2 regions of the Lysinibacillus sp. OL1 genome follow, and region 2 is predicted to be linked to the other one. Evidence: a T-box and tRNA genes for the amino acid it is inferred to sense, from the RefSeq annotation. Region 2 holds a T-box; the other holds one or more tRNA genes.
The links. A T-box is a leader RNA that pairs with one kind of tRNA and senses whether it is charged. The one in region 2 lies ahead of argS (arginine--tRNA ligase), so its partner is inferred to be a tRNA-Arg.
Positions count from the first base shown of each region.

Region 1: it has a tRNA-Arg gene. The T-box ahead of argS (arginine--tRNA ligase) is inferred to sense a tRNA for this amino acid. The anticodon was not compared.

Region 1 is NZ_SJDS01000006.1:118,204-121,627, forward strand. Features, by position in the region: gene whiA (DNA-binding protein WhiA) at 1-572, shown strand, start outside; gene EW028_RS12720 (HPr family phosphocarrier protein) at 685-942, shown strand; gene clpP (ATP-dependent Clp endopeptidase proteolytic subunit ClpP) at 997-1,587, opposite strand; tRNA gene EW028_RS12730 (tRNA-Arg) at 1,897-1,971, shown strand; gene EW028_RS12735 (basic amino acid ABC transporter substrate-binding protein) at 2,470-3,267, shown strand; gene EW028_RS12740 (amino acid ABC transporter permease) at 3,354-3,424, shown strand, end outside.
Region 2 is NZ_SJDS01000002.1:335,732-339,155, forward strand. Features, by position in the region: gene EW028_RS06020 (MFS transporter) at 1-202, opposite strand, end outside; gene EW028_RS25550 (hypothetical protein) at 123-335, shown strand; gene argS (arginine--tRNA ligase) at 369-2,042, opposite strand; T-box leader at 2,087-2,306, opposite strand; gene EW028_RS06030 (ArsR/SmtB family transcription factor) at 2,420-2,719, shown strand; gene EW028_RS06035 (MFS transporter) at 2,843-3,424, shown strand, end outside.

The sequences.
Region 1 (3,424 bases), on a different contig from region 2:
CTTATTTAAGAGGAGCCTTTTTAGCAGGAGGTTCCGTCAATAATCCAGAAACATCGGCTTATCATTTAGAGGTTTATTCTTTATATAAAGAACATGGTGAGGCATTAATGGATTTGATGAATGAATTTGAACTCAATGCCAAAACAATTGAACGTAAAAAAGGCTTTGTAACTTACTTAAAGGAAGCGGAAAAAATTTCAGATTTCCTTAATATTGTTGGAGCGCATCAGGCTATGATGAAATTTGAAGATGTTCGGATTTTGCGAGATATGCGTAATAGTGTCAACCGTATTGTGAACTGTGAAACTGCCAATTTAAATAAAACCATTGGAGCAGCATTACGGCAGGTTGAGAATATTCGATTTATTGAAAATTCAATTGGTCTTGATCAACTACCAGAGAAGCTTCGTGAAATAGCACGTCTCCGTGTTGAATACCAAGATGTGACATTAAAAGAGCTTGGTGAAATGGTATCTAGTGGAACGGTTAGTAAATCTGGTGTTAACCATCGATTGAGAAAAATTGATGAGATTGCGGATGCATTAAGGCGTGGTGAAAAAATAGGTGGTTAAGTTATCATACTTTTCAGGTATGAATGTCATGCTAATCGCTTATTGTTCTTTTGCCAGTAAGTAAGGTAAGATAAAACTAATAGACGAACGGTAGTGAAGGGGAGTTTTGAGAATGATTGAGAGAAGAGTCCAGGTTAAATTAAAATTAGGACTACAAGCTAGACAAGCAGCACTATTTGTGCAAGAAGCAAATCGTTTTAGTGCTGATATCTTTCTAGAAAAAGATGAGAAAAAAGTAAATGCCAAATCCATTATGGGTGTTATGAGCTTAGCAGTTGCTAAAGGTACCGAAGTGACTTTAAGCAGTGAAGGTAACGATGCTGAGCAAGCGGTTACAGCATTGGCAACAATTATTGAAAATGAAGATTAACATTCATTAAATATAAAAGGCATCACAGAGTAATTCTGTGATGCCTTCTATTTTTTATTTATTATCGCTACGGTGCATAATATGATCGATTAAACCGTATTCTTTTGCACGTTCAGCAGTCATGAAGTTATCACGATCTGTGTCTCTTGCAATGACTTCAAGTGGTTGACCAGTGCGTTCAGATAAAATGCCATTTAATTTTTCACGTAAGAATAGAATACGTTTAGCAGCAATTTCAATTTCTGTCGCTTGACCTTGTGCACCACCTAGTGGTTGGTGAATCATGACTTCAGCATTTGGTAAGGCAAAACGTTTACCAGGTTCTCCAGCTGCAAGTAGGAAAGCTCCCATTGATGCAGCCATACCAATACAAATTGTTTGTACCTGTGGTTTAATGATTTGCATTGTGTCATAGATAGCCATACCAGCCGTAATGGATCCGCCAGGTGAGTTAATATAAAGAGAGATATCTTTATCTGGATCTTCTGCTTGTAGGAAAAGAAGCTGTGCGACAATGGAGTTAGCAACATTGTCATCAATAGCACTTCCTAAAAGGATAATACGGTCTTTAAGTAGACGTGAATAAATGTCATATGCACGCTCACCACGACTAGTTTGTTCAATAACTGTAGGAATTAAATTCATGTTAAATCCTCCTTAAAAAGCTAAATTCGAATACCTTTGCTGAAAAATTTCCTTTGTATTTCAGCTGTATCCTTATCATACACATTATAGTCAGGGAAGGTCAAATATTAACCCTGCTAAAGTGAAATTAAAAAAAATAAATTGTTTTTGCATTCTATGGTTGAATTATATAGGATAGGCTTGTATAATGATTAAGGTTATAAGGTTTAAAGTACAGGACACTATTTTGCAGGTATGCTTCAAAAATGAGGGTTATCTACATCATGCTTTTCGTAAGCCTAGAGTGAGTACTTTTTTTTTGTGTCTTTTGCCCTCGTGGTGTAATGGATAACACGTAAGATTCCGGTTCTTGCACTGGGGGTTCGATTCCCTCCGAGGGCGCCATTTTACTGATTAATTGATATACTGTTATAGCTCATCTCCTAATAAGTAGTTTAGCAGCCTGCTTACTGGAGATCGAGAGGAAGAATAAAGGGAATACTGTCCTAGTTGGCATTATTCCCCTATTTATTCCTTTCAAACCTTCAAAAAAGCAACAACTCCAAATTATTTTTTAGTGAACATACTGTACGTGAGACTAGTAATAGTCGAAAAAAAAGAATCCTATCTGAGGGGATTCTTTTTTTTGCCTAAATTTATCGAAATTTGGCATGGTTCATATTGTATATATATTAGTTTTAGGTTAATTTTCTTGTTATTTATACATGTTTTCTCAAATTATATGAATTTCTTATAAATTTATATGAAAAAATATTTTATTTTATGCGAAAAGTTGTTGTCTAAATACTATAATGTTAATATAATTGACCTAATAGTCTAACATTTCCGAATTGCGAAAAATAATACGTAATTCGGAAAATTATCGAACTAGGGGGAAATACAATGAAAAAAACAGGTTGGATGTTATTGATGATAATTGCAGCATTAACATTAGCACTTGCAGGATGTGGTACAAAAGATAATGCATCTTCAGGTAGCTCTTCTTCAGAAGATGGTGGAGATGGCAAAAAAGTTTATAAAGTAGGTACTGAGGCCACTTTTGCACCATTTGAATCTGTTGACGATTCAGGGAAAATTGTGGGGATTGATGTCGATATTCTACAAGCTATTGCAGATGAGATGGACTTTGAGGTTGAGTGGAATAATATTGGATGGGAGCCAGTGTTCCAAACAATTAAAAACGGTGAAACAGATATCGGTGCTTCTGGAATCACAATTACGGAAGAGCGTAAAGAATCATTTGATTTTACAGAACCGTATTATGAGTCTCAGTTATTAATTGTTGTGAAAGAAGATTCAAAGATTAAATCTCTTGATGAATTAAAAGATAAAAAAGTATCTGTACAAATCAATGCTACTGGTCATATGGCGGCGAAAAAGCTACAAGGGGAAGCAAGTACAAATATTATGGCTTTTGAAAGTCAGCCAATCGCTATTCAAGAAATGTTAAATGGGAATGTTGATGCAGCTATCGGAGATAACGCAGTAGTTTATGAATATATCAAAGCTCACCCAGATCAAAAACTAAAAGTAATTGAAGATGATGCATTCGAAAAAGAATACTATGGCTTCATGGTTCAAAAAGGGAATAAAGAATTGCTAGATAAATTAAACGAAGGTCTTAAAAAGATTAAAGAAAACGGTAAATTAAAAGAAATTACAGGCATTGATTTTGAATAAAAATGAATGAAATGATGCTATTAACATAGTGATTGTGCTAACGGCTCATTTATTAATCGTAATTTAAAGGGGAATGGGGTTTTCGGATGGACATCTTTGACTTACGCTGGGACATTGTCTGGAACTACCGAGATATGTTTATACGAGGTATTGGCGT
Region 2 (3,424 bases):
TAGCTGATTTCGTGCCCATTTTTCGCTGAAGCGGGACAGCTAAAGGTGCAAATAATCCCATACAAAAAACGGGGATAGCTGTGAGAAAGCTCATGCTTGTATTCGAGACATGTAAGGACGTCATGAGGACATTAAAAAGCGGTCCTATTCCCGTGACAGCTGGCCTCATATTAAGAGCGACAAAAAATATACTAATGACCACGAAGGTGAGTGATACGGTCCAATGTTTTTTAGCCATTTGTTTGATCCTCTCTATTATTACGCAGCCTTCATTTATGAAAAGCTTGCATGGATTCCTCTATCCTTTTATCATGTTTTCGATGGATGGTCAATGATTGGACAGTCTGACTTTAAATGGCTAATGCTTCTTACATATTTTCAGGTGACTCAATACCTAATAAGGCTAATGACTCTTTTAAAACAATAGCAACACTCTGGCATAGTGCAAGACGAGATGCCTGCTGTTCATCATCTGCTAATATTTTGTACTGTGCATAATATTTATTGAATAAACGTGCCAGTTGTAAGACATATTTTGCTATTTGGGACGGATCAGCCTGCTCAAAAGCCATAGCTACCGTTTTAGGAAACTGTTCTAGTAATAAGATAATTGGCCAAGCCTGCTCACCTAAAGATTTGAATAGCATAGCTTGAGTCGGAGCTTTCTTTTTATCTAAAATAGAGCAAATACGTGCATATGTATACTGTACATATGGCCCTGTTTCGCCTTCAAAATTCATCATTTGCTCGATTGAAAATTCAATATCGTTTAGACGATGGGATTTTAAATCATTAAAAATTACCGCTCCAACCCCCACTTGCTTTGCGACTTGCTCTTTGTTAGGTAGAGAAGGGTTTTTCTGCTCCATATTACGCTGTGCAGTCGCTATAGCTTCTGCTAGTACATCAGCTAATAACACCACTTTGCCTTTACGCGTCGACATTTTTTTACCATCCTTCAGCATCATGCCAAATGACACATGCTGCAGATTCTTTGCCCAAGGATAGCCCATTTTTTCGATTACCTGAAAAAGTTGTTTAAAGTGGAGGGACTGCTCATTGCCAACAACGTAGAACATCTTTTGCGGCTGGTAGTGCTGTTGGCGATACAGGGCTGCTGCTAAATCACGCGTCGCATAAAGCGTGGCTCCATCCGTTTTCGTTATTAAACATGGAGGCATCTCCTCCATCTCCACAACATACGCTCCTTCTGATTCCACAAGGAGCCCTTTTTCTTCTAATTCTGTTACAACGGACGGCATTTTGTCATTGTAAAAGGCTTCACCTATAAAGGCATCAAAATGAATTCCTAATAGTTCATATATTGTTTGAAATTCTACGAATGATACATCTCGGAACCATTGCCATAATGCCTGCGCCTCTTCATTACCGTCCTCCAATGCTTTAAAGGCGGCACGAGCCTGTTCATTGAGCGTGGGGTCTTGCTCTGCCTCTTCATGAAACTTCACATAAATCTTTAATAACTCCTCTATCGGTGACGCTGAAATAGCCTCTTTATCACCCCAAAGCTGATAAGCAACAATAAGCTTGCCAAACTGTGTACCCCAGTCCCCTAAATGATTGATACGAATGGCTTGATAGCCATTTTTTTCTGCAATATTTGCTAAGGCATTGCCGATGACCGTTGAACGTAAATGTCCCATCGAGAAAGGCTTGGCGATATTAGGAGAGGAAAAATCTAAGACGACCGTTCCCATCTTTGTTGGAGTAGTACCATATAGTTGCTTGTCGTGCAGAATCTTGCGTAACACCTGCTGCGTCACCTTTTGTTGATCGAGAAAAATATTGACATAGCCACCAACAGCTTGCACACGCTCGATACTGTCATGATTTAATTGACTTGCTATATGTGCTGCGATACTCTGCGGTGATTTTTTCCACACTTTTGCTAGAGTAAAGCATGGAAAGGCTACGTCCCCTAGCTCCAAGCTTTTGGGTTTTTCTAATAATGACAATATGTCCTCTCCTATTATTTGTTGTTTTAATGCAACTGCTAAACTGTCGGCGATTTGTTGATTCATCTTGCTCCTCCTCCTGTTCAAATAAAAAAGCCCTCGCCTCTAAAATTAGAGACGAGAGCATGATAATCCCGTGGTACCACTCTAGTTGCCATGTGACATGACCACTTTCCATTGTTAACGAGGTGACGCCCCGCTATTCTCTACTACTTGTTTGAGAATCTTCTCCAAAGTGCGCTTCATTCATGGTCCCTGCATTAGGCTCACACCATCCCTAACTCGCTTGCCAGTCATCCCATCAATTACTCTCTTTTTCATCGAATTTTTCTATGATTTTTACATATATTACCGGACTTCCTTAGTGGCGTCAACCATTTTTACTGTAAAATGACGGTACTTAGCAATTGACATATCGAGATAATTCGATATATTATCGTCATATGGAACCAATTGAAATTTTCAAAGCGTTATCAAACGAGACGAGGCTAAACATCTTACAGTGGTTGAAGGAACCTGAGAAACATTTCCCAAAAGTGAGTATCGAAGGAGGCGTGTGTGTTGGTGATATTCAAGAGAAAGCTAAAACTTCTCAATCAACCGTTTCTCACTACTTAAATATGATGCAAAAAGCTGGACTTCTCGAATCTTTTCGTCATGGTCAATGGACGTATTATAAATTAAAAGAAGAAACGATTCATCAAATTGCTTCGTTTCTTGTCTCAGATACCCAAAATGATTAATTGGGTTTCTGTTTTAGTTATTATATCGATTATTCACGATAAATAGATACGCTATATTGATTAGGTTTCGAATAATATATCGATTATTCTCGATATATAAATATAAAAGGAGAGCATTATTTGATGAAAGAAAATACACTTAGTCATAAACATAAAATTTTAGCCTTTACCTTAACATTATTAACTTTTGTCATGGGAACAAGTGAATTTGTCATTGTAGGATTATTAACAGAGGTTTCGACAGATTTAGGCATTACCATCGCCACTGCTGGTTCCTTAGTTTCTGGATTTGCGATTGCCTATGCCATTGGTACACCTATCTTAACCGGTTTTGTTAGTAGATTTGCAAAATATCCACTCATGTTACTGTTCATTGCTATCTTTATACTTGGAAATATAGTAAGTGCCTTAGCTAGTTCCTATGGTATTTTAATGACTTCTAGAGTTGTTACGGCTGTTGTCAGCGGTGTGCTAACAGCATTATCTATGTCTTTAGCAAATGATAATATGCCAAAGGAAAAAAGATCCTCTATCATTGCCTTAATATTTGCTGGTTTTACCATTGCCAACGTTATGGGTGTACCGCTAGGAACGATGGTGGTTCAATGGAGTAATTGGCATATGACATTCTGGTTAACGGCTCTATTAGGAGGGATTGCCTTTGTCATCAGCCTCTTTGTGCTACCTCGGAATAGTAAAGGAACA